Regions from separate parts of the Paenarthrobacter nitroguajacolicus genome, predicted to be linked through region 1. Evidence: riboswitches for the same ligand, from Rfam matches in the RefSeq annotation. Region 1 holds a riboswitch; the other holds the start of a gene.
The links. Region 1 has a riboswitch for thiamine pyrophosphate ahead of KCX59_RS19680 (ECF transporter S component). Riboswitches for the same ligand answer to the same signal wherever they lie in the genome.
Positions count from the first base shown of each region.

Region 2: another riboswitch for thiamine pyrophosphate. It lies ahead of thiC (phosphomethylpyrimidine synthase ThiC); the one in region 1 lies ahead of KCX59_RS19680 (ECF transporter S component).

Region 1 covers NZ_CP073234.1:4,172,651-4,176,689, forward strand. The annotation lists gene KCX59_RS19675 (ABC transporter ATP-binding protein) at 1-1,210, opposite strand, end outside; gene KCX59_RS19680 (ECF transporter S component) at 1,210-1,830, opposite strand; TPP riboswitch at 1,906-2,042, opposite strand; gene KCX59_RS19685 (NUDIX hydrolase) at 2,466-3,155, shown strand; gene KCX59_RS19690 (DUF4235 domain-containing protein) at 3,192-3,452, shown strand; gene mnhG (monovalent cation/H(+) antiporter subunit G) at 3,524-3,916, opposite strand; gene KCX59_RS19700 (monovalent cation/H+ antiporter complex subunit F) at 3,906-4,039, opposite strand, start outside.
Region 2 covers NZ_CP073234.1:2,807,361-2,811,399, forward strand. The annotation lists gene KCX59_RS13370 (hypothetical protein) at 1-96, opposite strand, end outside; gene KCX59_RS13375 (VOC family protein) at 198-1,070, opposite strand; gene KCX59_RS13380 (amidohydrolase family protein) at 1,149-2,231, opposite strand; TPP riboswitch at 2,315-2,422, shown strand; gene thiC (phosphomethylpyrimidine synthase ThiC) at 2,418-4,039, shown strand, end outside.

The DNA.
Region 1 (4,039 bases):
ACTCATCCAGGACCTTGCCCGTGACGAACTGATGTTCCGGCTCCTGGAACACCGTCCCGATGCGGGAAATCAGCTGGTCTGCTTTCCACTTGAACGGATCAATGCCCGCACGCTCGGAAAGTTCGACGGCGGCACTCACTTTGCCGTCCACGGGCGCCAAAAGACCTGCCAATGTGAGCGCGAACGTGGACTTTCCGGCACCATTGGGACCCGTAATGGTCAGGGCTTGGCCTGCCCGGACCTGCGCACTGATGTCCGTTTGCACGGGAACGGGCGGGATGGTTTTGAAACCTTTGCGCCGTGGCTTTAGTCGGGAAACAGCAAGGTCCTGGGCTGCGAGGAGAAGCTGCGCGGCGTCCGGTTCTTTATGGCGGGTGCGGGTTGCCGGAACGTACCCCGGCACCCAGACGCCAGCCGACATCAGCAGGGTGCGGGCCTCGGAAAGGACCTGGTCGGGAGGGCCGTCCAAGAGGACGCCGCCGGCAGCATTCCCGGTCCCTGCGGCCGTGCTGGACCCTGGCTGCAGGACCACAATCCTGTCCACCAGGTCTTTCCACACGGACACGCGGTGTTCCACCACAACCAGCGTGGCGCCGGTCTTGTCCAGGCATCGCCCAACAGCATCACGGACCTCCAGCACCCCTGCAGGATCCAGGTTGGCCGTTGGTTCGTCCAACAGGATCAGCCCGGGCCGCATCGCCAAAATGCCCGCAAGCGCAAGGCGCTGCTTCTGACCGCCGGAGAGCGCCGCCGTCGGGTGATCCAACGCCAGACCTCCGCCGGCGGCGGTACGCAACCCGACGTCGTCGAGCGCTTCATGGACACGGGACCAAATCTCGTCCCGCGGCACGGCAAGGTTCTCCGCACCGAAGGCAACGTCGTCGCCGACCCTCGACAAAACCACCTGCGTCTCGGGGTCCTGCTGCATCAGTCCCGCGCGTCCTCGCTGCTCGCGGGGCGCGGCGCCATCGATCAGCAGGGAGCCGGTCTCATCCGAGTCGTCTTCCTCATCCCCCAGCACCCCGGCGAGGGCATGCAGGAGCGTGGATTTGCCGGCACCCGAAGGTCCAAGCAGCAGTACGCGCTCCCCGGGTTCGATCCGAAGGTCGAGGCCCTGAATGGCAGCTTGGGCACGGCCGGCATGCCGCCAACCCCAGCCCTCGGCTGAGATGGCGGCAGGCCTCACCGTGCCGCTTTGCGTGGCCGACATCAGCTGAAGACGGGCTCCGAAGCGGCCTTGCGCGAGGCGAAGGAACTCAGCACGCCGGTCTTGGCCAGGCCGCGTGTCGCCACCCATGAGAGTGCGCCCGCGATGATTGCGCCGGAAATTGAGGTGAAGGTGATGTAGGCCAGCTTGTCGACGGCTTCATAGGCGATGTTCCAACCCCACGGGAGGAAGGAGTCGTTCAGGCCGCAGAAGAGGCCCGCGCCCGCACCGGCGAGGAGGGCAGTGGGCAGGTTGAACTTCTTGTACCGGAAGGCGGCAAAGATGAGTTCCGCGCCCAGGCCCTGCAGAACGCCGGAGATGAGCACGGTGGTGCCGTACTGCGAACCCATGATGAGCTCACCGGTGGCGGCAACAGTTTCGCAGAACAGGGCTGCACCCGGCTTGCGGATAATGAGCATGCCCAGGACCGCGGGGATCATCCAGCCGCCGGCAATCAGGCCGGTGAGAGGCGGATACGTCGCGTTCATGGGGATGGATACCAGTGCGGCGCCTTGGGACCATGCCCAGAAGATCACGCCGCCCGCGATGGCGATCAAGGCCGCCACAACGATGTCTACAACACGCCAGTTATAACTGGTCTTCTTCACGTTTACCGTGGTCATTTTCTGCCTCCTGAGGTTACAGGAGGGGAAAGTGCTCCCCGGAATCCGGCTGGCCTGCGCCGCCCGGATCCGGACACTCTGAGAAGCTCGACTCCCTTGCGCCGGTACTAACCGGATCAGGTTCGAGGGTCTGCGGCTGTCCGCACTCTCAGCGCCCTCGCGTCTCCTGCATCTCTGCAGAGTCCGACGGCGGCGCTCCCCTGTCGTTATCAAATCTGCCCTGATGGGCTGGTTCAGTTTACACCTGAGTCTGTGGCGGGTGTTGGTCTGTTGCCGGCAGGCGGTCACAATCGGCAGTGGTGGTGCGTTCCAGGGCTTCCGGGGGTGCGTTGCGAGGGCTTCCGGAGGTGCGTTGCGAGGGCTTCCGGGGGTGCGTTGCGAGGCCCACTCAGCACGCTTACCCCACACCATTCCCTGCACACCAGGCCCCACAACAAGACGGGGGTGCGTTGCGAGGCCCGCTCTGCACCCATCCCCCACACCATTCCCTGCACACCGGGCCCCACAACAAGACGGGGGTGCGTTGCGAGGCCCACTCTGCACCCTTCCCCCACACCATTCCCTGCACACCGGGCCCCACAACGAGACCTGAGAGAATGAACCAGCAGAATCCACCGCGGCAAAGGGGCACCTTCATGACTGACCTTCCCCAGCAAGACCTCCCCCTTCCCACAGAAGTGCCCCAGCCGCGCCTGGCCGCGAGCGTCATCCTCCTCCGTGACTCCCCGGGCGGACTCGAAGCCTTTGTCCAGCACAGGGTGAGCACCATGGACTTCGCCGCCGGCATGGTGGTCTTCCCCGGTGGACGGGTGGATGCCGCGGACGAGTCCGGCTGGGACTACCCCTCGGACCTGCTTCAACGCCACGCGGCGGACTGGCAGCAGAGCTCCATCTGCAGTGGCGCGGGCGAAGCCACGAAGAACGCCGGAACGGTGCTTTCCGCCGCAATCCGTGAAGTCAAGGAGGAAGCCGGGCTCAGCATCGACGCCTCTGACCTCCGCCCGTGGGCCAACTGGATCACACCGACAGACATGCCCAAGCGATTCGACACCTACTTTTATGTTGCCAAGCCCTCCCCGGGGGCCGAACCGCGGCACCAGACCACGGAGGCCTGGCAATCACTGTGGATGCCGGTAGCGGACATTCTTGCGGCGGAGGCCGCGGGCACCCTGAAACTGATGCCGCCCACGTATTACCTGCTCAAACAAATCGCCGGGTTCGCCACCGTGGATGCTCTTTGGTCGGCCGAACACGATGTTGTTCCGGTTCTGGCACCTGTCGGCTCCATGGCTGCGTTCCTCAAGGAGCGGGAAAACCGCCGCTAGCGCTTGGAACGAGCTGGAGCCGGTTAGGCTGGGAGCATGAACCTCTTCTTCAAGCTGATCGGCGCCGGAGTAAGTCTCGGAGCAGGCTTCGTAGGTACCAAACTTGTCAACAAAGGGTGGGAAAAGGCCACGGGCAACAAACCACCCTTGGGCAACGACGACATGGAATCGAGTCTTCGCTCGGCCCTGACTTTCGCGCTGATTTCAGCCTTCGTCAGCACACTCATCCAGGTCCTGGCGAGCAGGGGCACGCAGCGCGCCATTGCACGCTTCGCCAAGACCCACGACATCGTCTAGGCAACCGCACCACTACACAACGCCGGGATCACCCATGAGGGTAGTCCCGGCGTTCGTTGTTTCCGCTGCTGCTAGCGCTGGTTCCCGGGCTCTTGCCCCGCGGCCGCCCGCTGCACAACCGCTTCAAGTTCATCCTTGGTGAGCATTTCGCGATGCCCGTGCTTGGTGCGGTAGGCGGAGCGGCCCACCATGTGAGCGGAAACCGGGGCCGTCAGGAGCTGGAAAATCCACGCCACCAGAAGGACTGGCCATACCCACCAGGTCCGCATCTGGAGGCCGATCGCAGCCAGCATGAGGAACAGACCCAAAACCTGCGGCTTGGTGGCCGCGTGCATGCGGCTCATGAGGTCCGGAAATCTCAACAAGCCAATAGCAGCGCCGAGGGACATCAGTGCGCCCACCACCAGGAACAGTGCAGTGACGGCGTCGATCACAAAATCCAAGCCGGTGGCATCAGGATTCATTGCTCTGCTCCCTCCGTTCGGCTACGAACCGGGCCACGGTCACCGAGCCAATGAACCCGATCACCGCGAGGGCCACCAGCAGCATCAAGTTGTTCAGGTGCTTGTTCATTGCCATGTCGATTG
Region 2 (4,039 bases), 1.4 Mb from region 1:
CACGGCGGGGCCGGTTACATCGGCACCCTTTTCGAGGGCAGCTGCCCGCTTGAGTGCTTCATCGTGGGTGGCTACAAAAATTTCGGCAAAGCCCATGGAGAGTACTCTCATTCCTTCGTGCTGACGGGGCGGCGGCGCGAATCCGAATGGCTCCGTGCCGTCACTGCCCAGCCTAGTGCAGGAGAAGCGGCCAGCTGCTAGCGGACGGCAACCCGCAGCTTGTTCCGCCAAGGGTCCTCGAACTGAAGCTCAGCCCCGGTGTGCTGATGCTGCACTCCTGCAACCTTCAGACGATCCGCCAACGCTGCGACGTCGTCACTTCCGGGCACTTCGATCAGAACCTCCCCGAGTCCGAGCGTGTCCTTTCGGGGGCCGGCACCGCGGCTGTTCCAGACGTTCATGGCCATGTGATGGTGGTAGCCGCCGGCGGAAACGAACAACGCCTGGCCATGCCAGCCTGCGGTCCGCTCGAAGCCGAGGGTCTCCACATAGAACTTTTGCGCAGTTTCGACGTCACCCACCTGCAGGTGCACGTGCCCGATCCCGGCAGCGGCCTCGCGTTGACCCGTCACGGCAGCTTCACTCAGGTGCTGCTGGAGGAAGCGCTGCGGGGGCAAGGCCACATTGTCTATCACAACGTTGCTGCCGTCCCACTGCCAGAGCTCACGCGGCTTGTCGTAGTAAAGCTCAATTCCGTTGCCTTCGGGGTCAGTGAAGTAGAACGCTTCGCTCACCAGGTGGTCGGCGCTGCCTGCGAAAGCACGAGGTTCGTACTCCGCCGCCGTAGCAATAGTCGCGGCCAGCGACGGCTGATCCTGGAACAGGATTGCTGTGTGGAACAGACCGGCCTCTCCCCGCCCGGGAATCTGCAGTCCCGCGGCGGGGGCAAGGTGGACAACGGGCTTGGCTACGCGTCCGAGGTACAGGCCACCATCCTGCTCAGCCACGACTTCCAGGCCAAGTGCTCGCTGATAGTAGTCGCTCATGACCTTCATGTCGCCCACCTTGAGCATGACGGTGCCCATGGTGAGTTCGGCAGGCAGAAGATCCTGGCTGAATGATGAGGTCATGTGAAGCTCCCGGTTCTGAGGTGGCCGCGCATCGGCACCTTCTTACCTATCTAAATTACTTGAAGCTTCAATTTATTCCTAACGAACGACATTACCCCTGAGCACGACATGTTTGAGCGCCGCGATGGTACCCGGATGACGGCGCGGATCGTCACTGCACAGCACGACGTCGGCACTTGCGCCTTCGCTGATGCCCTCGACTCCCAGCCACTCACGGGCGCCCCAGGCGGCGGCGTGCAGGACCGCCGCCGGCGGAAGGCCGGCGTCGTGGAGTTCCATCATTTCGTCCGCAATCCTGCCGTGTTTGATCACGCTACCGGCGTCAGTACCGGCATAGACGGAAACCCCCGCTTCGAAGGCCTCCAGCACACGCTCGCGACGACGCTCCCAGAGACGCATCATGTGGTCCGCGTACTCCGGAAACTTCGGCGCTGCCTGGGCTGCGATATCCGGGAAGGTAGCGATGTTGACCAGGGTGGGGACGATGGGCACTGACTGTTCCACCAAACGGGGAAGGTGCCGCGGAAGGAGTCCGGTGGCGTGCTCTATGCAGTCGATATTGGCGTCGAGCATGTCATCGATGGTGTCCTCACCGAAACAATGCGCGGTGACCCTTGCTCCCTCATCATGGGCCGCGGAAATGGCTTCCTTGACGGTCTTCGCGGGGAACGAGGCAGCGAGGTCTCCAACGCCGCGATCGATCCAGTCGCCCACAAGTTTTACCCAGCCATCTCCGTCACGGGCTTCCTTTCGGACCGTTTCCACTAGTTCCCGCGGCTCAATTTCATGACCCAAACCGCGAAGATAACGCCGACTCCGGGCGATATGCCGACCCGACCTGATCAGTCGCGGCAGGTCCGTTCGTTGCTGCACCCAGCGGGTGTCGGCGGGCGATCCGCAATCGCGGATCAGCAGCGTTCCGGCGTCGAGGTCTGCTTGGGCCTGGGCGAGCGTTGCCTGTTCATTCACCGCTCCTCCAAGGCCGAGTCCGATGTGACAGTGGGCATCAACCAAACCTGGCAGGACCCAGCCATCCAATATCCTGTCCGGCGTCGCACCGGGACGCTCAAACGTCAGTATGCCGTCTACGGACCACAGCCCATGGCGCTCTTCGACTGCCGATACGAGCGCAGGTCCGCTGAATTCGATGATGTTGGCCATGGCAAAAGCGTAGCGGGGGCGGCGTGTTGGAGCCTGGTGCCTGCATGTGACTGGGAGCCCGTCGGGAGCTGTGGTAGCTTCGTCTACGACCACACGGGGGCCCCTGCAGGGGCTGAGATCGGACTGACGCAGTCTGCGACCGTTGAACCTGTCCGGGTAATGCCGGCGAAGGAAGTGAGTATTCCCTTGAGCACCACAGAAACACAGCACAGCCCTGCCCAAAACCAGACGAATACTGTCCAAAATACGGCGGAAACTGTAACGCAATCCCTGAAGTCCCATTCGTTGGCTTGGCTGGAAGACCCAGGTAACGGCATACGGGTCCCCGTCACGGAGATCGCCTTGGAGCCTTCTCCCAATGGGCAAGCAAACAAACCTCTGCAGGTATACCGAACAGCGGGCCCCGGAAGCGATCCCGTGGTGGGCCTGGAGCCTTTCCGTGCACCATGGATCGAATCCCGCGGAGACACGGAGGCTTATTCGGGGCGGGAAAGGAACCTGCTCGACGACGGTAAGTCCGCGGTTCGGCGTGGAGCCGCGTCAGCGGAGTGGAAGGGTGCGCAACCGGTGCCGCGCCGCGCCGTCGCGGGTAAGACCGTCACGCAAATGCACTACGCGAAACAAGGCGTCGTGACTCCGGAGATGCAGTTCGTTGCGTTGCGGGAGAACTGTGACGTTGAGCTGGTCCGCAGCGAAGTCGCCGCGGGAAGGGCGATTATTCCGAACAACATCAACCACCCTGAATCCGAGCCGATGATCATTGGCAAGGCATTCTTGGTCAAGATCAACGCCAACATCGGCAACTCGGCAGTCACCAGCTCCATTGCAGAGGAAGTGGACAAACTGCAGTGGGCAGCCCAGTGGGGCGCTGACACGGTGATGGACCTCTCCACCGGAGATGACATCCACACCACTCGCGAGTGGATCATCCGCAACTCGCCCGTTCCGATCGGAACAGTGCCTATTTACCAGGCACTTGAGAAGGTAAACGGGGAGGCCAACCAGCTGACGTGGGAGATCTTCCGCGATACGGTGATCGAGCAATGCGAGCAGGGTGTGGACTACATGACCATTCACGCTGGCGTCCTGCTGAGGTACGTGCCCTTGACCGCCAACCGCGTCACGGGCATCGTTTCCCGCGGCGGATCGATTATGGCCGGATGGTGCCTGGCACACCACCAGGAGAACTTTCTCTACACGCACTTTGACGAGTTGTGCGAAATCTTCGCCAAATACGATGTCGCGTTCTCCCTGGGTGACGGTCTCCGCCCGGGTTCCATCGCCGACGCCAACGACGCCGCGCAGTTCGCCGAGCTTGATACGCTCGCGGAGCTGACGCAGCGGGCGTGGGAATTCGACGTGCAGGTCATGGTGGAGGGACCCGGGCACATTCCCTTCCATCTGGTGCGGGAAAATGTGGAGCGTCAGCAGGAACTCTGCAAGGGTGCGCCGTTCTACACGTTGGGGCCGTTGGTTACCGATATCGCCCCCGGCTATGACCACATCACGTCAGCAATCGGCGCCACGGAGATTGCCCGCTACGGCACGGCGATGCTCTGCTACGTGACCCCCAAGGAGCATCTGGGGCTCCCCAACAAGGACGACGTCAAGACGGGGGTCATCACGTATAAGATCGCGGCTCACGCAGCTGACCTCGCCAAAGGACATCCGGGGGCCCATGAGCGTGATGATGCTCTTTCCAAGGCACGGTTCGAGTTCCGCTGGAGGGACCAGTTCGCTTTGTCCCTTGACCCGGTCACGGCAGAATCCTTCCATGACGAGACCCTGCCCGCCGAACCAGCGAAGAC